3 regions of the Kitasatospora sp. NPDC059577 genome follow, and region 2 is predicted to be linked to each of the others. Evidence: predicted binding sites of a transcription regulator. Region 2 holds the regulator's gene; each other region holds the start of a gene.
What was found. The regulator HrcA, encoded in region 2, represses chaperone genes, less so after heat shock. The targets are predictions, from matches to a motif close to TTNGCACTCNGNNNNNCNGAGTGCNAA.
Positions count from the first base shown of each region.

Region 1: a site for HrcA is predicted at 3,321-3,347, ahead of groES (co-chaperone GroES). Genes of this name have one in related genera too.
Region 3: a site for HrcA is predicted at 5,750-5,776, ahead of ACFV0O_RS19690 (FmdB family zinc ribbon protein). Genes of this name have one in related genera too.

Region 1 covers NZ_JBHWBZ010000015.1:51,486-59,124, reverse strand. Annotated here, with positions in the region: gene tsaD (tRNA (adenosine(37)-N6)-threonylcarbamoyltransferase complex transferase subunit TsaD) at 1-463, shown strand, start outside; gene ACFV0O_RS15035 (hypothetical protein) at 460-726, shown strand; gene ACFV0O_RS15030 (polysaccharide deacetylase family protein) at 801-1,700, shown strand; gene ACFV0O_RS15025 (methyltransferase domain-containing protein) at 1,720-2,898, opposite strand; gene ACFV0O_RS15020 (hypothetical protein) at 2,916-3,239, opposite strand; gene groES (co-chaperone GroES) at 3,488-3,793, shown strand; gene groL (chaperonin GroEL) at 3,929-5,557, shown strand; gene ACFV0O_RS15005 (LysR family transcriptional regulator) at 5,703-6,701, shown strand; gene ACFV0O_RS15000 (WhiB family transcriptional regulator) at 6,802-7,128, opposite strand.
Region 2 covers NZ_JBHWBZ010000052.1:42,808-50,446, reverse strand. Annotated here, with positions in the region: gene ACFV0O_RS30910 (S41 family peptidase) at 1-1,333, opposite strand, end outside; gene ACFV0O_RS30905 (16S rRNA (uracil(1498)-N(3))-methyltransferase) at 1,440-2,189, opposite strand; gene dnaJ (molecular chaperone DnaJ) at 2,292-3,431, opposite strand; gene hrcA (heat-inducible transcriptional repressor HrcA) at 3,503-4,537, opposite strand; gene htpX (zinc metalloprotease HtpX) at 4,826-5,746, shown strand; gene ACFV0O_RS30885 (hypothetical protein) at 5,773-6,357, shown strand; gene ACFV0O_RS30880 (DUF3097 domain-containing protein) at 6,389-7,222, shown strand; gene ACFV0O_RS30875 (Uma2 family endonuclease) at 7,213-7,542, opposite strand; gene ACFV0O_RS30870 (hypothetical protein) at 7,578-7,639, opposite strand, start outside.
Region 3 covers NZ_JBHWBZ010000023.1:43,548-51,186, reverse strand. Annotated here, with positions in the region: gene ACFV0O_RS19705 (penicillin acylase family protein) at 1-2,068, opposite strand, end outside; gene ACFV0O_RS19700 (potassium/proton antiporter) at 2,309-3,793, shown strand; gene ACFV0O_RS19695 (MFS transporter) at 4,240-5,649, shown strand; gene ACFV0O_RS19690 (FmdB family zinc ribbon protein) at 5,788-6,075, shown strand; gene ACFV0O_RS19685 (hypothetical protein) at 6,491-6,763, shown strand; gene mscL (large conductance mechanosensitive channel protein MscL) at 6,794-7,213, shown strand; gene ACFV0O_RS19675 (hypothetical protein) at 7,233-7,511, opposite strand.

The DNA.
Region 1 (7,639 bases), on a different contig from region 2:
CTCCTTCTCCGGGCTGAAGACCGCCGTCGCCCGCTGGGTGGAGGCCAAGCGCCGGGCCGGCGAGGAGGTGCCGATCGCCGACGTGGCGGCGTCCTTCCAGGAGGCCGTCACCGACGTGCTCACCCGCAAGGCCGTCAAGGCGTGCAGGGCCAACGGCGTCGACCACCTGATGATCGGCGGCGGCGTCGCGGCCAACTCCCGGCTGCGCGAGATGGCCCAGCAGCGCTGCGACCGGGCCGGCATCCGGCTGCGGGTGCCCCGGCCGGGCCTGTGCACCGACAACGGTGCGATGGTCGCGGCGCTGGGCGCCGAGATGGTCTGGCGTGACCGCGCGCCGTCCGCCTTCGACCTGTCCGCCGACTCCTCGCTGCCGGTGACCGAGGTCCACGTCCCGGCCGCGGGCATCGCGCACGGGGACGTCCACGGCCAGGCCTACGACGCCCTCGGCGGCGGCGCCGGATGACCGTCGCCGCGATGTGGGAGGCCCGGGCGGCGGACGGCCGCGGGGCCGAACTCGCCGCCTGGGCACGGGGAACGGCGCTGCCCGCGCTCCGCGGCGCGGCCGGGCTGGAACGCCTCGAACTGTTCTCCGCCCCGGGCGGGCGGGTGCTGCTGATCGCCTGGTGGAGCGGCGAACCGCAGCCGGTCGCCGACCCGCCGGCCGAACTGCTCGGCCGCCCGGTGCACCGCTGGTCCTTCACCAGCGAACACGTCGAACAGGCCTGAACGGGAACCACAACCCCGGCCGCTACCGTGAATCAGCTGATAGAAAGCTGAACGGGAACCGGGAGTGCGGTGCGGTGAGCAGGGACGGTCGGAGCAGGACCAGGACGTACGCGGCGGGGGCCCTGGCCCTGCTGGCCTTCGCCACCGCGTGCGGCGACAACGGCGGGGGCGGCGCCGCCCCCGCCACCGGCACGGCGGCGTCGGCCGCGCCCCAGACGACCGGGGCCGGGGCCGCCCCGACCACCCCGGGTGCCACCCCGGCCGGCGCCGGCGCGGCGGCCTGGGCGAAGTGGAACCTCACCCCGCTCCCGCCCGCCCCGGCACCGCCCGCGGACAAGCCCGTCAAGCTCGAACGGACCGGCCCGGTACCGGTCTTCAGCGACGTGAAGACGACCGACAAGGTGGTCTTCATCACCATCGACGACGGCGCCGAGAAGGACCCGAAGTTCGTCGAGATGCTGACCGACCTCAAGGTGCCGATCTCGATGTTCCTGACCAAGGACATCGTCAAGAACGACTACGGCTACTTCAAGCCGCTCCAGGCGCTGGGCAACCACATCCAGAACCACACCGTGGACCACCCGGTGATGAGCAAGCTGTCCCCGGACAAGCAGAAGTCCGAGGTCTGCGACGACCAGTCGGCGCTCACCCAGCAGTACGGCACCGCCCCGCTGCTGTTCCGCCCGCCCTTCGGCGACGGCGCCAACACCCCGACGCTCAACACCTCGGTGCAGCAGTGCGGTCCGCGCGCGATCGTGCTGTGGCGGGAGTCGATGCAGATCCACGACATGCAGTACCAGGCGGCGGACAAGAAGCTGAAGCCCGGCGACATCATCCTGGCGCACTTCCGCGGCCCCAAGGAGCTCAAGGGCGCCACGATGACCCAGATGTTCGGCGACCTGCTGGCCCGGATCCAGGAGCAGGGCTTCTCGGTGGCCCGGCTGGAGGACTACATCCAGGCCCCCGCCTCCTGACGGCCCCTAGCCCCTGCCCCTAGCCCTGGGCCCGGACCGGCTGCCCCAGCATCATCAGCGGTCCGTGGTCGGTGCGGCTGAGGATCACCGTGACGGTGTTCGGCCCGGAGGGCTTGAGCTGGCGGCGCAGCTCCTCCGGGGTGATCGCCATCCCGCGTTTCTTGATCACCACCGTGCCGACCGCGCGCTCGCGCAGCAGCGCCTTCAGCTTCTTGATGTGGAAGGGCAGCACGTCGGTGAGCTCGAAGGCGTGCGCGTACGGGGTGGCGACCAGTTCGTCCGAGGTCACGTAGGCGATCTTCGGGTCGATCAGCCGGCCGCCGACCTGCTCGGCCACCTCGGCCACCAGGTGGGCCCGGATCACCGCACCGTCCGGCTCGTACAGGTAGCGCCCGACCGGGCCGGCCGGCGGGTCGGGCAGGTCGCCGCCGGTCAGGCTGGCGCCCTGCGGGAGCAGGGTGGCGCGGTGCGGGCGGGTGGCCCCGGTGCCGAACCAGAGCACCGCCTCCTTGACGTCGCCGTGGTCGGAGACCCACTCGGCCTCGGCGTCCGCCGGGACGGCCTCGTGCGGGATGCCGGGCGCGACCTTCAGCGCGCCGATCGGGGTCCGCCGGCCGGCCTCGATCGCCCAGGAGAGCGGCGGGGCGTACGCCTCCGGGTCGAACACCCGGCCGCGCGCGGTCCGTCGGGCCGGGTCGGTGAACACCGCGTCGTACCCGGTCACGTCCACCTCGGCGACGTCCGCGCAGCGCACCTCGACCAGTTCGGACAGGCCGAGCGCGGCGGCGTTCGCGGCGGTGGCGGCGCAGGCCGCCGGGTCCCTGTCGACGGCCAGCACCTCGATGCCCGCGCGGGCCAGCGCCAGCACGTCCCCGCCGATGCCGCAGCACAGGTCCGCCAGTCGCCGGACGCCCAGGTCGGCGAACCGCCGGGCCCGCCACTCGGCCACGCTGCGCCGGGTGGACTGCTCGACCCCGTTGGGCGTGAAGTACATCAGGTCGGCGTCCGCCCCGAACTTCGCCCGCGCCCGCTGCCGCAGCCGCGCCTGCCCGAAGGCCGCCGACACCAGCTCCGCCGGGTGCCCCCGCCGCAAGCGGGTGGCCAGCGCCAGCTCCTCCTCGGGGGTGAACTCGCGCAGCTCGGCGAGCAGGGCCTGGCCCTCGGGCGTCAGCAGGGGCTGGAGGTTCTCGGTGTCCACGGTGCCATTCTCGCGGGTCAGGCGCCGGGGAAGCCCGCCACGGCCCAGCCCGGCACCAGGAACGGGGAGACGGCGGCGACGACCGGCAGGACCCGGTAACCGGCGCGCCGGGTGCGGAACGCGACGGACAGCGGCACCCCGAGGCTGACCGCCACGCCGACGAGCACGCCCAGCAGGGCGACCACCTCCACGCCCTTCCCGCCGTCCGCGCAGGCGAAGAGGATCGCGACGGTCACGAGGTACGCGAGCGCCGGGATCGCCCCGAGGACCGGCAGGAGGACTGCGGACCACAGGACGTCGGCGGTGCGGGTCGGGCCGATGCGAACCGGGGTGTCGGGCATGGCACGAGTGTGTCGACCCCGGTCACGGGCGCACATGAGTACGGGTACTCATCCGTCGTCAGGATCTTCCGGGGCGCGTCGTTGGCACTCTGGTTGACTGAGTGCTAACACGGGCCTATGGTCGTCCTTGGCACTCCCCACCGGGGGAGTGCTAACGCGAAGACGCGTGCCTGACCCCCGCGACGGCAGGCTCGCAGGCTCGCCCTACCCGTTAGAAAACCCCGTAATCTCCGAAGGGGAGCTCGGACGTGACCACCAGCAGCAAGGTTGCCATCAAGCCGCTCGAGGACCGCATCGTGGTCCAGCCGCTCGACGCCGAGACCACCACGGCCTCCGGCCTGGTTATCCCGGACACCGCCAAGGAGAAGCCCCAGGAGGGCGTCGTCCTGGCCGTCGGCCCGGGCCGCTTCGAGGACGGCCAGCGTCTGCCGCTCGACGTCGCCGTCGGTGACATCGTCCTGTACTCGAAGTACGGCGGCACCGAGGTGAAGTACCAGGGCGAGGAGTACCTCGTCCTCTCGGCTCGTGACGTTCTCGCCATCATCGAGAAGTAAACGCAGCATCGAGAAGTAAGTCGTTCCGACCCGCCCCGGATCCGTGTCCCAAGTGACAGGGGCCCGGGGCGTGGTTGTTGGTTCACGTAGTTCGGCGGCCGGTGGGCCGGCCGCAGCCCCGAGGGAATAGGGAACATGGCGAAGATCCTGCAGTTCGACGAGGACGCCCGCCGCTCGCTGGAGCGCGGTGTCAACAAGCTGGCCGACACCGTCAAGGTGACCATCGGCCCCAAGGGCCGCAACGTCGTCATCGACAAGAAGTTCGGCGCCCCGACCATCACCAACGACGGTGTCACCATCGCCCGTGAGGTCGAGCTGGACGACCCGTACGAGAACCTTGGCGCGCAGCTCGTCAAGGAGGTCGCCACCAAGACCAACGACGTCGCGGGTGACGGCACCACCACCGCCACCGTGCTGGCCCAGGCCCTGGTCAACGAGGGTCTGCGCAACGTCGCCGCCGGTGCCGGCCCGGCCGCCCTGAAGAAGGGCATCGACAAGGCCGTCGCCGCCGTCTCCGAGCACCTGCTGTCCGTCGCCCGCGAGATCGAGGGCAAGGACGACGTCGCCGCCGTCGCGTCCCTCTCCGCGCAGGACACCCAGGTCGGCGAGCTGATCGCCGAGGCGATCGACAAGGTCGGCAAGGACGGTGTCATCACCGTCGAGGAGTCGAACACCTTCGGCGTGGAGCTGGACTTCACCGAGGGCATGCAGTTCGACAAGGGCTACCTGTCGCCGTACTTCGTCACCGACGCGGAGCGTCAGGAAGCGGTCCTGGAGGACCCCTACATCCTGATCAACCAGGGCAAGATCTCCTCCATCCAGGAGCTGCTGCCGCTGCTGGAGAAGATCCTGCAGGGCGGTGCCTCCAAGCCGCTGCTGATCATCGCCGAGGACGTCGACGGCGAGGCGCTGTCGACCCTGGTCGTGAACAAGATCCGTGGCACCTTCAACGCCGTCGCCGTCAAGGCCCCGGGCTTCGGCGACCGCCGCAAGGCGATCCTCGGCGACCTGGCCACCCTGACCGGCGGCACGGTCATCTCCGAGGAGGTCGGCCTCAAGCTCGACCAGGTCGGCCTGGACGTGCTGGGCACCGCCCGCCGCGTGACCATCACCAAGGACGAGACCACCGTCGTCGACGGTGCCGGTGACGCCGAGGCCGTGGCCGGCCGCGTCGCCCAGATCAAGGGTGAGATCGCCGCCACCGACTCCGACTGGGACCGCGAGAAGCTGCAGGAGCGCCTGGCCAAGCTGGCCGGCGGCGTCTGCGTCATCAAGGTCGGCGCCGCCACCGAGGTGGAGCTGAAGGAGCGCAAGCACCGCCTGGAGGACGCCATCTCGGCGACCCGCGCCGCGGTCGAGGAGGGCATCGTCGCCGGCGGCGGCGCCTCCCTGGTCCACGCCGCCAAGGTGCTGGAGGACGGCCTGGGCCTGTCGGGCGACGAGGCGACCGGTGTCGCGGTCGTCCGCAAGGCGCTGCACGAGCCGCTGCGCTGGATCGCCCAGAACGCCGGCCTCGAGGGCTACGTCATCACCCACAAGGTCGCCGAGCTGGAGACCGGTCACGGCTACAACGCGGCCACCGGCGAGTACGGCGACCTGCTGAAGGCCGGCGTCATCGACCCGGTCAAGGTCACCCGCTCCGCCCTGGAGAACGCGGCCTCGATCGCCTCCCTGCTGCTCACCACCGAGACCCTCGTGGTGGAGAAGAAGGAGGAGGAGGCCGACAACGGTCACTCCCACGGCGGTCACGGCCACTCGCACTGAGGCCCGAGCCACTGACCGGAGGCCCGGTCCGCACCCCGCGAGGGGTGGCGGGCCGGGCCTCCGGCCGTCGCGGTCGCTGTAGCCGTCGACCCTTCAACTATCAGCAGAATTTTGCAGAACGCAAAGATTGCCTTATAACTAAGGCATGATCGAGGCCCGCCACCTGCGCGTCCTGCGTGCCGTCGCCCGCACCGGCTCCTTCTCCGCCGCCGCCCGCGAGCTGGGGTGCACCCAGCCCGCCATCAGCCAGCAGATGAAGGCGCTGGAGAAGTCCGTGGACACCCCGCTGGTGGTCCGCTCGGGCCGCGGGATGCAGCTCAGCGAGGCCGGACGGGTCCTGCTCAAGCATGCCACCGGGATCCTGGCCGGGCTCTCCGCCGCCGAGGAGGAGGTGGCCGCGATCGCCGGGCTGCGGGCCGGCCGGGTGCGGCTGGTGTCCTTCCCGACCGCGAGTTCCACCCTGGTGCCGCCCGCCGTCGCCCGCCTGCGGGACAGCCATCCGGGGGTGCGCGTGTCGCTGGTCGAGGCGGAGCCGCCGGAGTCGCTGGCGATGCTGCGCGGCGGTGAGTGCGAGATCGCGCTGGCCTTCCGCTACCCGCAGTCCGACGGCGCCGCTCTGCTGCCGGCGCCCGCGCACGGCACGCCGCGGGAGGCGCGGGCCGAGGCGAACCTGGAGGCCCAGCAGCTGACCGCCGGAACGGACTGGTCCGATCTGGTGGTCACGCCGCTGCTGGACGACCCGCTGGTGGGCCTGCTGCCGGCCGCCCACCCGCTGGCCGGGCGGGGCGGGCCGGTGGGACTGGGCGAGCTGGCGGGGGAGCAGTGGATCGCGGGCTGCCCGCAGTGCCGGGGCCACCTGGTGGAGCTCTGCGCGGGGGCGGGCTTCGAGCCCCGGATCGACTTCGCGACCGACGACTACCCGGCGGTGGTCGGCCTGGTGGCGGCCGGGCTGGGGGTGGCGGTGCTGCCCCGGCTGGCGCTGCAGTCGGTGCGTCCTGACGGCGTGTCGACGGTGCCGGTACGGACGGCCTCGGGGGCGCCGGCGGTGCGCCAGGTGGTCGCGCTGACCCTGGCGGACCTGGCCGAGGTGCCGGCCGTGGCCCTGATGCTGGAGCGGCTGGCGGGGACGGCGGCCGCCCGCTGACGGTGGGTGACGGGGCTCGGCGGCAGGGGCCCTGATCGGCCGCGACGGGGCTGTGGCGCCGCGCAGAAACGTTTCTTCACGGCGCGTCGTGGAGGCGGGTCTAGTGCCGCGCGACCGCCGGCGGGGTCAGTGGGACCTCCACCAGCCGGTGCCGCGAGCGCCCCAGCATCTCCTCGCGCTCGTCCTCGGTCATCCCGCCCCAGACCCCGTACGGCTCGCGGACCGCCAGTGCGTGCGCCGCGCACTCGGCGATCACCGGGCAGCGCATGCAGACCTCCTTGGCGCTGGCCTCGCGCGAACTGCGCGCGGCCCCTCGCTCGCCCTCGGGGTGGAAGAAGAGCGAGCTGTCCACGCCACGGCAGGCTGCGGAGAGCTGCCAGTCCCAGAGGTCCGCGTTGGGACCGGGGAGGCGGGAGAAATCTGCCATGGCTCATTCCCTTCAGAGGCTGTCGGCCGTCGGCCGGGCGTTCGGCGGGCTGCTGCCGAGCGGCACGGCGGGGCTTCGATGCACTGGTGTGGACACCTGGAAATATGACTTAAGGCAACTCCATGGACAAGTCACCCACACACTGGCACAACAGTCAATGACCATACGAAAGCTATAAAAACGGGCAAAGTGGGCAAGGGTCCTCGGCGGGCGCGGGCGTGGCAATCGGGTGGCCGACGGGCGCGCGACGCACCGAATCGGTGTGCGGGTCGCACGCCCACCGCGCGCGAGCTGCGGAAAAGTGCGGCGTGTGCACCGCGATGCGGCTGATCGGTAATGGGTTGGCCACGTACAGTGGTGGAGATGGCTCTGAAGGCCGTAACTCATTCGAGTGACGGTCGTTGGAAGTGCGGAGGCGGTTAGCGGGCGCCGGACGTCGGGAACGATCGCGGGCAAGTTGGGGCGATCAGCACGGAGTCTGTCGCCGATCGGCCGTGTCGGAGAGGTTCGT
Region 2 (7,639 bases):
GCGACCAGGCCAGCCAGGCCGAGTCCGGGCTGAAGACCAGCCCGCTGACCTCGCCGTCGGTGCTGCGGTCCAGCTCGTGCACGGTGCCGTCGGCGAGCGCCACCAGCAGCACCCGGCCGTCGTGCACGCCGAGCGCGGCCTGCTTGCCGTCCGGGGAGACCGCCAGCGCGTTGACCCGGCCGAGCTGCCCGGCGGCCAGCCGGCGGCGCTCGGCGCCGTGCACGGCGGGCGCGAACTCCAGGGCGTCCTCGCCCTCGGCGTCGGACACCCAGAGCACGCCCTGGGAGCCGTCCTCGCCCGGCACCACCCGCACCAGGCGCCCGCGCACGCCCGGCGTCTCGTCCAGCACCCGGGCCGGGCCCTCGCGGTGGGTCAGCCAGTGCACGCTGCCGCGCACCACGACGGCGCTGGCCCGGCCGGTGCGGTCGGGGGCGACGGACTCCAGCCAGTGCGCGGCGGGCACCGGGCGGGGGCGGCGGCCGCTGCGCGGGCCGGCCAGCCGGATGTCCAGGCGGCGCGGCTCGGCGCCGGCCAGGTCGTCCAGCAGCCAGACGTCACCGGCCCGGTGGAACACCACCCGGGTGCCGTCGGTGGCGGCGTTGCGGGCGTAGAAGCCGTCCGTGCCGGTGGTGTGGCGGCGCAGGTCGGTGCCGTCCGGGAGGCTGGACCACAGTTCGGCGACGCCCTCGTGGTCGGACAGGAAGGCGATGCGGCCGCCGTCCCCGCCGGCCACCCACAGGGGCGAGGACAGCTGCCCGTCCAGCTCCTCGTGGACCCGGGCGAACTCCTCCCGGCCCAGCCACAGCTTGCCCGCCCGGCCGCCCCGGTAGCGCTTCCACCAGGCCGGTTCGCGGATCGCGGCGCTGGCCAGCAGCACCCGGTCGCCGCCCGGCTCGAAGGCGATCCCGCCGACCGGCCCGTACGGCAGTCGCGCGGGCTCGCCGCCGTCCGGCGGCACGGCGTGCGCCCAGGTGCGGCGCGGGGTGGCCTGGCCGGCGGTGGTGGTGGCGATCGGGCGGCCGTCGGCCGTCCAGCCCTGGACCCGGGTCTGGCCACTGCCCCAGTGGGTGAGCCGGCGGGACGGGCCGCCGTCCACCGGCACCACGTGCACCTCGGGCGCGCCGTCCCGGGTGGAGGTGAAGGCGATGTGCCGCCCGTCCGGGGAGAACCGGGGGTCGTGGACCGGCAGGTGGTCGGCCGTCAGCCGCCAGGCCCGGCCGCCCTCCAGCGGGGCGAGCCAGAGGTCGTTCTCGGCGACGAAGGTGACCAGGTCGCCGTGCAGGTGGGGGTGGCGCAGGTAGGCGCCCGCGGGGGTGCTCAGGGAGTCCGTCACGCGGCCAGGGTAGGCACGTACGCGTACGAGCCGCCGGGCTTTTCGGCAGAGTCGGGCCACTCGGGCGAGCCCGCTGGACCCGGCCGCGGGACCGTAGTACGGCGGGCTACGCCCAGCGGCCGGTGCGTCCCAGCAGCAGCGCGCCGGCGGCCACCCCGGCGGTGGAGGTGCGCAGCACCGAGGGGCCCAGCCGGTACGGCTTCGCTCCCGCGTCGGCGAACGCGGCCAGTTCCTCCGGGGACACCCCGCCCTCCGGGCCGACGACGAGCACGAGGTCGCCGGCGGCGGGCAGCGCGGCGTGCGCCAGCGGTTCGGCGCCCTCCTCGTGCAGCACGGCGGCGAACGCGGCCCCGGCGAGCACCGGTGCCAGCTGCCTGGTGGTCATCGGGTCGCGCACCTCGGGGAAGCGCAGCCGACGGGACTGCTTGCCCGCCTCCCGGGCGGTGGCCCGCCATTTGGCGAGCGCCTTGGCGCCGCGCTCGCCCTTCCACTGGGTGATGCAGCGGGAGGCCGCCCAGGGGATCACCACGTCCACGCCGACCTCGGTCATGGTCTCCACGGCCAGTTCGCCGCGGTCGCCCTTCGGCAGCGCCTGGACGACGACGATCCGCGGCGCGGGCTCCGGCTCGCGCCGCACCGCGGCGACCGCGACGTCGATCGCGTCCTTGCCGTGCACCGCGGCGACCGTTCCGTCCACGCCGAGCCCCCGTCCGTCGGCGAGGGTCACCGCCTCACCGGCCTCCAGGCGCTTCACCGCGGCCGCGTGCCGCCCCTCCGGGCCGTCCAGGCGCACCAGCGCGCCGGGCGCGGCGGCGGCGATCCGTTCGGTCTCGACGACGAAGACGGGCGCGGTCATGCGGGGGCACCTTTCCGGGGCGGGGCCTGGGGCGGGAGGGGGAACCGGCGGGGGCACGCGAAAGGGGTGCCGGGGTCGGCCCCCGGCACCCCCGCGCGACGGCTACCGGCCGTTGAAGGCGTCCTTCAGCCGGGAGAACAGGCCCTGCTGGCCGGGCGCGAACTGGCCGGAGGGCCGCTCCTCGCCGCGCAGCACCGCCAGGCGGCGCAGCAGCTCCTCCTGCTCGGGGTCGAGCTTGGTGGGCGTCTTCACCTCGACGTGCACTATCAGGTCGCCCCGGCCGCCCCCGCGCAGGTGGGTGATGCCGCGGCCGTGCAGCGGGATCGACTGGCCGGACTGGGTGCCGGGCCGGATGTCGACCTCCTCCAGGCCGTCCAGGGTCTGCAGCGGCACCTGGGTGCCGAGCGAGGCAGCCGTCATCGGGATGGTGACGGTGCAGTGCAGGTCGTCGCCGCGCCGCTGGAAGATCGCGTGGGCGGACTCGGCGATCTCGACGTACAGGTCGCCGGCCGGGCCGCCGCCGGGGCCGACCTCGCCCTCGCCGGCCAGCTGGATCCGGGTGCCGTTGTCGACACCGGCCGGGATCTTGACGGTCAGGGTGCGACGGGCGCGGACCCGGCCGTCGCCGGCGCACTCCGGGCACGGGGTCGGCACGACGGTGCCGAAGCCCTGGCACTGCGGGCAGGGGCGGGAGGTCATGACCTGGCCCAGGAAGGACCGGGTGACCTGGGAGACCTCGCCCTTGCCGCGGCACATGTCGCAGGTCTGGGCGGAGGTGCCGGGGGCCGCGCCCTCGCCGCTGCACGTGGTGCAGGTGACGGCGGTGTCGACCTGGAGCTCCTTGGTGGTGCCGAACGCGGCCTCCTCCAGGGTGATCTCCAGCCGGATCATGGCGTCCTGGCCGCGGCGGGTGCGCGAGCGCGGGCCGCGCTGGCCGGCCGCGGCGCCGAAGAAGGCGTCCATGATGTCGGAGAAGCCGAAGCCCGCCGCGCCCGCGCCGAAGCCGCCAGCGCCGCCCCCGCCCGGGGACAGCGGGTCGCCGCCGAGGTCGTAGACCTGGCGCTTCTGCGGGTCGGAGAGCACCTCGTAGGCGGCGTTGATCTCCTTGAACCGCTCCTGCGTCTTCGGGTCCGGGTTGACGTCCGGGTGCAGTTCGCGTGCCAGGCGCCGGAACGCCTTCTTGATCTCGTCCTGCCCCGCATCCCGTCGGACGCCGAGTACCGCGTAGTAGTCCGTGGCCACCAAATGCTCCGCTTGTTCCGCCTGTAGTAGTGCTGCGACTGGACGCCGTCAGGATGTCCGACGGCTGTTTGCTACGACTCGGCCAGGATCTGACCCACGTACCGCGCCACCGCCCGCACCGCCCCCATTGTGCCCGGGTAGTCCATCCGGGTCGGACCGATCACACCCAGTTTGGCCACGCTCTCGTCGCCCGAACCGTAACCGACCGACACGACCGAGGTGGAAATCAGCCCTTCGTAGGCGTTCTCCCGCCCGATCCGGACCGTCATCGCGGCGTCATTGGTCTCACCCAGGAGGCGGAGCAGGATGACCTGCTCCTCCAGGGCCTCCAGCACCGGCTGGATGGTGAGGGGGAAGTCGTGGCCGAAGCGGGTCAGATTGGCCGTGCCGGCCAGCATGATCCGTTCCTCGTTCTGTTCCGCGAGCGTCTCGAACAGGGTCGCCAGGACCGTGCTGACGGTCGGCCGGTCGGCCTGCTCGAACATCGCCGGGAGTTCCTCCAGCAGCCCCGGGACGTCCGGGAGGAGGCGGCCGGCCGCTCTGCCGTTCAGCGCGGTCCGCAGGTCCGCCAGGACCGTCTCGCCGACCGTACCCGGGCAGTCGACCATCCGCTGCTCGACCCGGCCGGTGTTGGTGATCAGCACCAGCATCACCTTGGCCGGGGCCAGCGCCACCAGCTCGATGTGCCGGACGGTCGAACGCGTCAGCGACGGGTACTGGACGACCGCGACCTGCCGGGTCAGCTGGGCGAGCAGCCGCACGGTGCGCGCGACCACGTCGTCCAGGTCGACCGCGCCGTCCAGGAAGTGCCGGATCGCCCGGCGCTCGGGGGCGCTCATCGGCTTGACCTCGGCGAGCCGGTCGACGAAGAGGCGGTACCCCTTGTCGGTCGGGATGCGGCCGGCGCTGGTGTGCGGCTGGTGGATGTAGCCCTCCTCCTCCAGCGCCGCCATGTCGTTGCGGACCGTCGCCGGCGAGACCCCGAGATTGTGCCGCTCCACGAGGGCCTTGGACCCGACCGGCTCCTCGGTGCCCACGTAGTCCTGCACGATCGCGCGGAGCACGGCGAGCTTGCGGTCGTCCAGCTGGCGGACCTCTCCGGCCATGGGGCACGCACCTCCGTCTTCGCACGTTGTCCGTCTGTGTCCCTGAGTGCTGCGGGCCGCTCCGGGAGGCCCCGGTCCTGGCACTCTGAACGCGCGAGTGCCAGAACCGTACCTGCCAGTGTAAGGCCCGGGTCCTACGGCAGGAACGGCCGGACCGGAGTGATCCTGCCCGCAGTTCCGGGTACGGCCCGCGGGACGGGGAGCGTTCACGCTTCCCGGCGCGGGGGTGGTGCCTCGCGGCCGTCCGGGTGGCAGCATCGAAAGCGACGGCGAATGGAGGAGCAAGCGATGTCGAGCTCGGGCCAGCACACCCGTTTCGCGCCCGACCGCGGCCTGACCGGCCGCATGGTCGCCACGATGTTCGTGATCGGGCTGCTGTACGTCGGTTTCACCGGCCTGCTGATCGCGCTGCTGCGCGGCGCATGGCCGCTGATCGTCCTGATCTCCGGCGGGCTGTTCGTGGCCCAGTTCTGGTTCAGTGACAAGATCACCGAACGGGCCATGGGAGCCCACCAGGTGTCCCCGGAGGACTTCCCCCAACTGCACGGCACGATCGACCGGCTCTGCGCGCTGGCCGACATGCCCAAACCCCGCGTGGCGGTCGCCGACAACGACATGCCCAACGCCTTCGCCACCGGCCGCAACCCGCAGAACGCGGTGGTCTGCGTCACCACCGGCCTGCTGCGCCGGCTGGAGCCCGAGGAACTGGAGGGCGTCCTCGCGCACGAGCTGTCCCACGTCGCCCACCGGGACGTCGCGGTGATGACGATCGCCGGCTTCCTCGGCGTGCTCGCCGGCGCGATGACCAGGATCGCCGTGTACGGCGGGTTCATGGGCGGCGGCCGCAACAACAACGACCAGAACACGGCGATCCTGGCGCTGATCATCCCGCTGGTCTCGATGGTCGTCTACGCGATCAGCTTCCTGCTCACCCGGCTGCTGTCCCGCTACCGCGAGCTGGCCGCCGACCGCGCCGCCGCCCAGCTCACCGGCCGGCCCAGCGCGCTCGCCTCGGCGCTCACCAAGGTGACCGGGCAGATCTCCGCCATCCCCACCGAGGACCTGCGCAAGTCGCAGCCCTACAACGCCTTCTACTTCGCGCCCGCGCTGAGCGCCCGGGAGACGGCCTCGCAGCTGTTCTCCACCCACCCGACGCTGGAGACGCGGCTGGCGCAGCTGGCGAAGATCTCCGAGCAGCTCGGCCGCTGACCGTCCGAGCACACGAAAGGACCGCCGTGGGAATCCTGGACGCCCTGTTCGGCCGCACCAAGCCCGTCAAGCCCGACCTCGACCAGCTGTTCGGCGTGCCGTCCGCCGCGCTCACCCTGGAGGCCGCCACCGGCTTCCTGCCCACCGGGCTCGGCTCGGTCTGCTTCGCGGCCGTCGAGGGCGCGGCCTTCGTCCAGGTGGAGCAGCAGGTGCGGGCGCTGCTGGACGCCGACACCGAGCGCGGCGGCGTCCCGGTGGAGGCCTCCAAGGACGACTACGGCTACTCGTGGCTGCTCGCCCGGCACTCCCCCGGGGAGCTGCCGGAGCTGGTGAACGACCTGCACGCGGTCAACAGCGAACTGGAGGCGAACGGCTTCGGGCCGCAGCTGCTCTGTTCGCTGGTCGGCTTCCGCGACGCGCAGGGGCAGTCGCTGGCCCTGGTCTACCTCTACAAGCGCGGCACCTTCTACCCGTTCGCCCCGATGCCCGGCGGCGGGGAGAAGCGCAACAGCCCGCTGGAACTGCAGGTCAACGCGATGCTGGGGAACGACCTGCGGCTGGAGAAGGACCTGAGCCGCTGGTTCCCGGTCTGGGGCGCGCCGGGCCTCTGACGCACCGTCCGCCCTCCCTATGATCACCCGTATGCGCAGCCGCCAGTACGGACCCGACCTGACCCCACCGTGGAAGAAGCAGACCCCCGCCCCGGAGGTGCCCGCCGAGCGGGACCTGGTGGTCGAGGAGGCGGCGACCGGCTTCTGCGGGGCCGTGGTGCGCTGTGAGAAGACCGCCGAGGGGTTCACCGTCACCCTGGAGGACCGCTTCGGCAAGCACCGGGTGTTCCCGCTGGTGCCGCGCGGCTTCCTGCTGGAGGGCTCGGTGGTCACCCTGGTCCGTCCCGCCGCCCCCGCGGCGCCCCGCACGCCCGGCCGCACCGCCTCCGGCTCGGTCGCCGTGCCCGGCGCCCGCGCCCGGGTCGCCCGGGAGTCGCGGATCTACGTCGAGGGCCGGCACGACGCCGAGCTGGTCGAGCGGGTCTGGGGCGACGACCTGCGGATCGAGGGCGTCGTGGTGGAGTACCTGCGCGGCATCGACGACCTGCCCGCGATCGTCGCCGACTTCGCCCCCGGCCCCGGCCGCCGCCTCGGCGTCCTGGTCGACCACCTGCTCCCCGGAACGAAGGAGCACCGCATCGCCGCGCAGGTCACCGGGGAGTCCGTCCTGGTCGTCGGCCACCCCTACATCGACGTCTGGCAGGCCGTGAAGCCCTCCTCCGTCGGCATCCCCGGCTGGCCCGCCGTCCCCCGCGGCGAGGACTGGAAGGAGGGCACTTGCCGCCGCCTGGGCTGGCCGGTCGACACCCCGGCGGCGTGGAAGCGGATCCTGTCCGGCGTGGACAGCTACAAGGACCTGGAGCCCGAACTGCTGGGCCGGGTCGAGGAACTGATCGACTTCGTGACGCTGCCGGATCAGGCGTAGATCCGGAACTCCGAGGTGTCGAGCGTGACGCCGAGCACGTCGACCTCGATCGGATCGCCGAACTTGCTGGTCCGTTCGGCCCAGTACACGGGGACACCGGAAGCCGTGTCAGTGGTCGGATCCGTGAGGAGCACGCACACGCCCCTCAGCGGGTCGACGATGAGGTACGCCGGGATCCCGCCCTGGGCGTACATCTCGCGCTTGGTCCGGTAGTCCCGGTGCACGCTGGTCCTGGAAACCACCTCGACCGCCACGGTCACCGCGGAGGCGGGCAGCAGACGGCCCGCCTCCGGGACGACACCCCGCTCGAAGACGACCAGATCCGGCTGGGGTTCGCCGGCCTCGCCGGAGATGATCAGATCCTGGGTGTCTGCAGCGCCCGGAACCGTGCGTAGGGAGTCTGGTGCTGAATCGCGG
Region 3 (7,639 bases), on a different contig from region 2:
GCTGGCGGACCAGCAGGCAGTTGTCCTTGGCCCGCAGGTCGGCCGGGAACTTCTGGCCGAAGGCGAGGGTGAGCAGCTGGCGCCAGACGCCGTTGTAGTAGGCGGCGGCGGCCGAGTCGGCGTCCTGGTGGTAGTTCCAGTCCTTGAGCAGGTCCTGGGCCTCGCGCACGTACGGGTCGTCGATCTGCTGCTTGAGCAGCAGCGGGACCAGCGTCTTGGCCATTACGTTGGTGTTGTCCAGCTGGAGGGTCTGCATGTCGTCCGGCGAGATCTTGCCGTTGTTCTTGAGCAGGCCCTCGATCTGGTCGGTGATCTCCTTGGCGCGGGTGCCGTACTCCCAGTCCTTGGTCAGGCTGTACTTGTAGCTCGGGTCCACCACGGCCTGGTTGGCGGTGACGATGTAGCCGGCCGCGGGGTCGAGGCTCCACGGCAGCGCGTTGAAGGGGATCGGGTCCTTCCACTGGTACGCGGAGTCCCAGCCCAGCGCGGGGTAGGTGCCGTCGCCCTTGCCGCGGACCGGGATGGTGCCCGGCGCCTGGTAGCCGATGTGCTTGGCGTCGGCGTAGATCAGGTTCTGTGCGGGGACGGAGAAGTCCTTGGCGGCAGTGCGGAACTCGTCCCAGTTCTTCGCCTTGTCCAGCCCGAAGACGGCGTCCATGGTCTTGCCGGGGCTGAGCGCCGTCCACTGCAGGGCCACGCCGTAGCCGCTGGTGCCGCGGTCGGGGGCGGAGGTGCCGTTGGGGGCGTACTTGCCGACGTTCTGCTGCTCGTTGCTCTGGTCGGAGATGAGCGGGGCGCCGGTCTGGGTGGTGCGGACGGTGATGGTGCGGTCCTCCCCGCCGGCGACCTTGATGGTCTCCTTGCGGAGGTCGAACTTCACGTCCTTGCCGTCGACCTGGTAGGTGTCCGGGCCGGTGACCTTCTCCAGGAAGAGGTCGGTGACGTCGGCGCCGAGGTTGGTGAAGCCCCAGGCGATGTCCTTGTTGTGGCCGATCACCACGCCGGGCATGCCCGCGAAGGTGAAGCCGGAGACGTCGAACTGGCAGGCCGGGGAGGCGGTCCGGCAGTGCAGGCCCATCTGGTACCAGACCGAGGGCAGGCCGGGGCCGAGGTGCGGGTCGTTGGCCAGCAGCGGCTTGCCGGTCGTGGTGTGCGAACCGGCGACCACCCAGGAGTTGGAACCGATGCCCTGGCCGGGGCGGCCGAGCAGCTGCGGCATCCCGTCGATCCGGTCGGTGAGGCCCTGCAGCAGCGCCTTGGTGGTGGCCGCGCCCTGCGCGGTGGCGGTGCCGTTGCCGGCGCCCGGCTGCGCGGCGCCGTCCGCGGGGCGGTAGGCGTCGCCGGACACGGTGCCGGTCTTCACGATGGTGCCGTTGCGGGTGTACGGGTAGTCCGGGTACAGCTCGGCGATCTTGTCCGGGCCGAAGTCCTGCGCCAGCAGCGAGCGGTCGACCTCCTCCTGGAGGTTCCCGGAGAGGTTCCAGGCCATCGCCTTGAGCCAGGCCACCGAGTCGACCGGGGACCACTGCTCGGGCGTGTAGCCGCTGTTGACGGCGCCGAGCAGCGCGTACTCCAGCGAGGCCTTCTCGCCGCCGGGGTGCTCGGCGAGCCAGGCGTTCACGCCGTCCGAGTAGGCCTGCAGGTACTTCTTGGTCTCCGGCGACAGCTTGGTGTCGAACTCCTTCTGCGCCACCTGGCGCCAGCCCATGGTGCGGATGAAGGTGTCGGTGTCGACCTGGCCGTCGCCGAACATCTCGGAGAGCCGACCGGCGGTGATGTGCCGCCGGACGTCCATCTCCCAGAAGCGGTCCTGCGCCTGGACGTAGCCCTGGGCGCGGAACAGGTCCTCGGACGTGTCGGCGTACAGCTGCGGGATGCCGTTGGCGTCCCGCTTGACGTCGACCGGCGCGGTCAGGCCCGCCACCTTGACGCTGCCGTCCACCTCCGGGAAGGAGGCGCGGACCGCGGTGACCCCGCGGTAGCCGCCGTAGCCGACGCCGGCCACCAGCAGCACGACCAGCACGATCACGAACAGACGGGCGCGCCGGAACTTCTTCGAGCGGGGCATCTGGGTCCTTGCGGTCCTGACTTCGGGGCGGGCGGGCGTGTCCAGGGCCAGCGGCCGTGACAGGGCACCACATTAGGCCGAGTCGGCCGGGCACTGTGAACGGGGGACCAAGCTAAAGGTATGGCAAAATGTTAGACTGAGTAACGATCCGCAAGGGGAGCATTGACGCCTTCTTAACGGGTCGACCTCACCGCACTGCCAGACACCCCGCCCGCCCATGCCTGCCCGAGGTGCCCCTGCGTGAACGTCTCCCATCTGAACCAGCTGCTTCTCGAAGCCTCCGTGATCCTGCTCTTCGCGGTGGTCGCCGTCCGGATCTCCACCCGATCAGGGCTGCCCAGCCTGCTGATCTATCTGGGGATCGGCGTGGCACTGGGCCAGAACGGGATCGGCTTCACCTTCAACAACGCCGAACTCACCCAGGTGATCGGCTACGCGGCGCTCGTGGTGATCCTGGCCGAGGGCGGCCTCAAGACCAGCTGGCGCGAGATCAAGCCGGTGGTGCCGGCGGCCACCGTGCTCGCCACCGTCGGCGTCGGCGTCAGCGTCTTCGCCACCGCGGCCGGCGCGCACTGGCTGGTCGGCCTCGACTGGCGGACCTCGCTGCTGCTCGGCGCCATCGTCTCCTCGACCGACGCCGCGGCCGTCTTCTCGGTGCTGCGGATGGTCCCGCTGCCGCACCGGCTCACCGGCCTGCTGGAAGCCGAGTCCGGCTTCAACGACGCACCCGTCGTCATCCTGGTCGTCGCCTTCGCCACCACCGGGGAACTGGACCCCTGGTACGTCATGATCGGCACGATCCTCGCCGAACTCGCGATCGGCGCGGCGATCGGCTTCGCCGTCGGCAAGATCGGCGCGTACGGGGTCAAGCACGTCGCGCTGCCCTCCTCGGGCCTCTACCCGATCGCCGTGATGGCGCTCACCGTGCTCGCCTACGCGGGCGGCGCGCTGCTGCACGGCTCCGGCTTCCTCGCGGTCTACATCTGCGCGGTGATCCTCGGGAACTCCAAGCTCCCGCACGGGCCGGCCGTCCGCGGCTTCGCCGACGGACTGGCGTGGATCGGGCAGATCGGCATGTTCGTGCTGCTCGGCCTGCTCTGCACGCCCGCGACCATGGGCTCCGCAGTGGTGCCCGCGCTCGTCATCGGCGGCGTGCTGGTCTTCCTGGCCCGGCCGCTGTCCGTGGTGGTCTCGCTGACCCCCTTCAAGGTGCCGGCCCGCGAGCAGGCGCTGCTGAGCTGGGCCGGGCTGCGCGGGGCGGTGCCCATCGTGCTGGCCACCATCCCGGTGGTGTCGGGCGCGCACAGGGCCGAGGACGTGTTCAACATCGTCTTCATCCTGGTCGTCGTCTTCACCCTGCTCCAGGGGCCGACCCTGCCGTGGGTGGCCAAGCAGCTGAAGATCGGCGAGGGCGCGATGGGCCAGGACCTCGACATCGAGTCCGCCCCGCTGGAGAAGCTGCACGGGCACCTGCTGTCGGTCGCCCTCTCCCCCGCCTCCCGGATGTCCGGCGTGGAGGTCGGCGAACTGCGGCTGCCCAAGGGTGCGGCGGTCACCCTGGTCGTGCGCGAGGGCAACTCCTTCGTGCCGGACAAGGCGACGGTGCTGCGCGGCGGGGACGAGCTGCTGGTGGTCACCACGGACGAGGTCGGCGAGGCCGCGGAGCGGCGGCTGCGGGCCGTCGACAAGGGCGGCAAGCTCGCCGGGTGGCTCAACGGGCGGTAGCCCGGGGTGCGCGCGGGAGCCGGAGGGGGTCCGCGGGGGCCCGGGTCTCCGGAGGTCCCGGGGCTCTCAGGCTTCCGGGGCTCTCAGGCTTCCGGGGCTCTGGGGCTCCGGGGCTCCGGGGCTCTGGGGCTCCCCGGGCGTGTGAGGTGCCTGGGGTTTCCGGGGCCTCCAGGGCTTCCGGGGCGCCCGGGGAAGGGGTGGGCTAGCGGGATCTACGCGCGTAACTGTATGCTGGTTCGACCACGCCGTATAACCAACGCTAGACCACCCCCAGCATCTGCCTGACGCAGAGTTGGCGCGACCGCTCGGCGGCCGCGGTCCGACCCCGGTAACCACACCGGGCCGACCCGGTATCTACCCCGGTCGACGCGCGAGAGGACGACTCTCGGCGCCGTCGGGGCCACCCCATGCCCTGCCGCGCTACCAGGCAGCAGGAAGGACCGACCGTGACGGCCCGCCGAACGGTCGACACCTCCGCGGACAGCACCGCGGACACCACCGCAGCCCAGGCCCCCGCCCGCGTCGGGTACGGCGAACTGCTGCGCACCCCCGGGGCCTGGACCTTCCTGGCCCCGGCCCTCGTCGCGCGACTGCCCTACGCGATGCTCAGCATGGGCATCCTGCTGCTCGTCACCCGCACCCACGGCTCGTACGGCACCGCCGGTACCGTCACCGCCGTCGCCGCCGTCGCCCAGGCCCTGATCGGGCCGCAGACCGGGCGACTGGCCGACCGGTACGGACAGGCCGCGGTGCTGGTCCCGACCGTCCTGGTGCACGGGGCCTCGGTCGGCGCGCTGATCGCGCTGGCACTGGGGCACGCCCCCGCCTGGAGCCTCTTCCTGGCCGCCGTCCCGGCCGGTGCGAGCGTGCCGCAGATCGGCGCGATGGTCCGGGCCCGCTGGGTGGCCCGGTTCACCGCGGACGGCCCGTCCGAGACCTCTGCGGCCCGGGTGAGCACCGCCTTCGCCTTCGAGTCCGTGACGGACGAGTTCACCTTCGTGATCGGCCCGATCCTGGCCTCCGGCATCGCCGCGATGGCCAGCCCGGCGACCGCCCTGGTCGCCGAGGCCGCACTGACCGTCGTCGGCGGCCTGGCATTCGCCGCCCAGCGGCGAACCGCCCCCGCCCGGATCGTGCCGCAGCCCGGCACCAAGCGCGTCTCGGCGCTCGCCTCGCCCGGCGTCCGGCTGCTCGCCGGCTCCATCCTCGGGGTCGGCGCGGTCTTCGGCGGCATGCAGGTCTCCGTGAACGCCTTCGCCGACTCCGTCGGGCAGCACGACGCGGGCGGCACCGTGTACGGGATCTTCGCGGGCGGCTCGATGCTGGCCGGCGTGCTGTACGGCGTGATCGCCTGGCGGCGGCCGGTCCAGCAGCGGATGCTGTTCAGCTACGCACTGCTGGTGCTGGGCTGCTCGACGCTGTGGGCGATGCCGAACCTGGTCGCGCTCACCGTCGCCGGACTGGTCTGCGGCCTGGCCATCGCGCCGACCCTGATCAGCGGCTACACCCTGGTCGAGACGCTGGTCGCGGACGGCGCCAAGACGGAGGCCTTCACCTGGCTGACCGGCGCCATCGGGCTGGGCCTGGCGGTCGGCTCGATGGTGGCGGGCCAGCTGATCGACGGGCACGGGCCGTCCACCGGGTTCCTGGTGCCGCTGGTCGGCGCCGGGCTGGGGCTGGTCGCGCTGTTCTCGCTGCGACACCTGCTGGTGGCGCCGGGTTCCGCCGCCGGCCCGGTCGCGGGTTCCGCCGCCGGTCCGGTCACGGGTTCCGCCGCCGGCCCGGTCGCGGATTCGGTCGCCGGCTCCGCCGAGCGCGGGGGTGCTGCGCAGCTGGTGGGCGCGGCCAAGGGCTGAGCGGGCGGTGGTTCGCGGCCGATCCCGGGCCGACGGCGGGGCCGATCTCACACCGGAGTCGCTGGACTGATCCCGCGGAATGCCGCATCATTGACCATCGTTAGCACTCATCAGGCGAGAGTGCCAGGAGGAAGACAAGTGCCCACGTACCAGTACCAGTGCACCGAGTGCGGCAACGGCCTGGAGGCGGTGCAGAAGTTCACCGACGAGGCACTGACCACGTGCCCCGACTGCCAGGGACGGCTTCGCAAGGTCTTCTCGGCCGTGGGTGTCGTGTTCAAGGGATCCGGCTTCTACCGGACCGACAGCCGCTCCTCCTCCAGCAGCACCGTCAGCTCCGGGTCGTCGTCGACCACGTCGACGCCGGCCCCCGCGTCGGGCACGGGCTCCTCGGCCCCGTCCAGCCCGGCTCCGGCCGCGAGCTGACCCCGGCGCCGGGACCGCTCCGGACGCCCAGCAGTCCTCGGCAAGGCCCGTCGGCCCCGCGACCACGCGGGGGCGGCGGGCCTTGTCGCGTCTCGGCCCCGGCTTTCGCTTCCGGCCTGCGTTTTCCGGCTTTCGTTTTCCGGCTTCCGCTTCCGCTTCCGCTTCTTCCGGCTGTGCGCCCTGCCTGGGTTTCCGGCCGGCGTTTCCGGCGTGCTCGTCCGGGCCTGCGCTCACGGCTCGCTCTCGTCACCTTCAACGGGTCGGATTGACTCGTGTGGGCGTACGAAATCGTCCACAGGGGCGGGTTATCCACAGGCTGGGGAAACGGCTTTCCGACGCCGCCCGGAGCGCGCATCGTGTGGTTCGTCGGCCGGCCCACCCCGGGCCGACCGCCGGACCCTCCGGAGGTGCGTCGATGACGACCGCGAGCTTCTCAGTCCCCCTGCCCGCCCCCACCGTGCCGCCCCGGCAGGAGGTGCCGAGCTTCCCCCCGATCCGGCGCGGCTGCGGTGGGTGGCACCGCTGGCGCCGTGCGGTCCGCCGACGGGCCGGGGTGCCCGCGCTGGTGCTGCTCGCGGTGGCGGCCGCGCTCGCGCTCGGGCCCGCGCGGGCCGGGCTGCCGCCGCCCGGCGGGGGCGCTCTGGGCCGGACGGGTTGTCAATCCGGAGTTGCCGAAGATCACCCGTAACCCCGGAACGACTCCGTCGTTCGAGGCGGCATGAAGGGCTTCAAGGAATTCCTGCTGCGCGGAAATGTCGTCGAACTCGCCGTCGCCGTGGTCATCGGTGCGGCATTCACCAACATCATCAACGCCTTCGTCAAGGGCGTGATCAATCCGATCATCGGCGTATTCGGAACGAAGGACCTGGGTGCCTACAGTTCCTGCCTCAAAGGGCCCTGCGAGCTGGGCCCGACCGGTGAGGTCACGTCCGGAATCCTGATCCTGTGGGGATCGGTGCTCAGCGCCGTCCTGCAGTTCCTGATCACCGCAGCCGTCGTCTACTTCGTTCTGATCGTGCCCATGAACAGGATGGCGGCCCGCCGCAAGTCCCCCGCCGAGGCGGCTGCGGAAGCCGAGGCCAAGGAGGTCCAACTGCTGACCGAGATCCGCGACGCGCTGGTCGCGCCGCTGCGCTGACCGCCCCTCCCCGTCCCCCCTACCCGTGGTGCGGCGGGCGCTGACTCAGGTACCAGTCCAGCCCCCGCCCACCGCTCCCACCGGCCCCGGAACGATCGCCCCAGCCGGCGTCGGTGTCGTCCCGGGACTGCTGGTCCAGTGGGTCCCGGAAGACCAGCCCGGCCTTGCCCGCGGGCTTCGGCTGCGGCTCCCGGTCCTGCTCCCGACCGCGGTTCCCACCCTGACCGTGGTTCCCGCCCTGGTCCTGGCCCTGGTCCTGGCCGCGCTCCGTCGACCCTTCCCGTCCCTGCTCGTTCACCCTGTCCACTCCGTCGTTCGCCTCGTCCTGCCCGCTTCGTCCTGCCCCTCCAGCCTAAGAGCCCGCGGCACGCCCCGGGCCCCGGGGGGGGGGCGGGGGGCCCCCGGGCCGGGGGGGGGGGGGGGGGG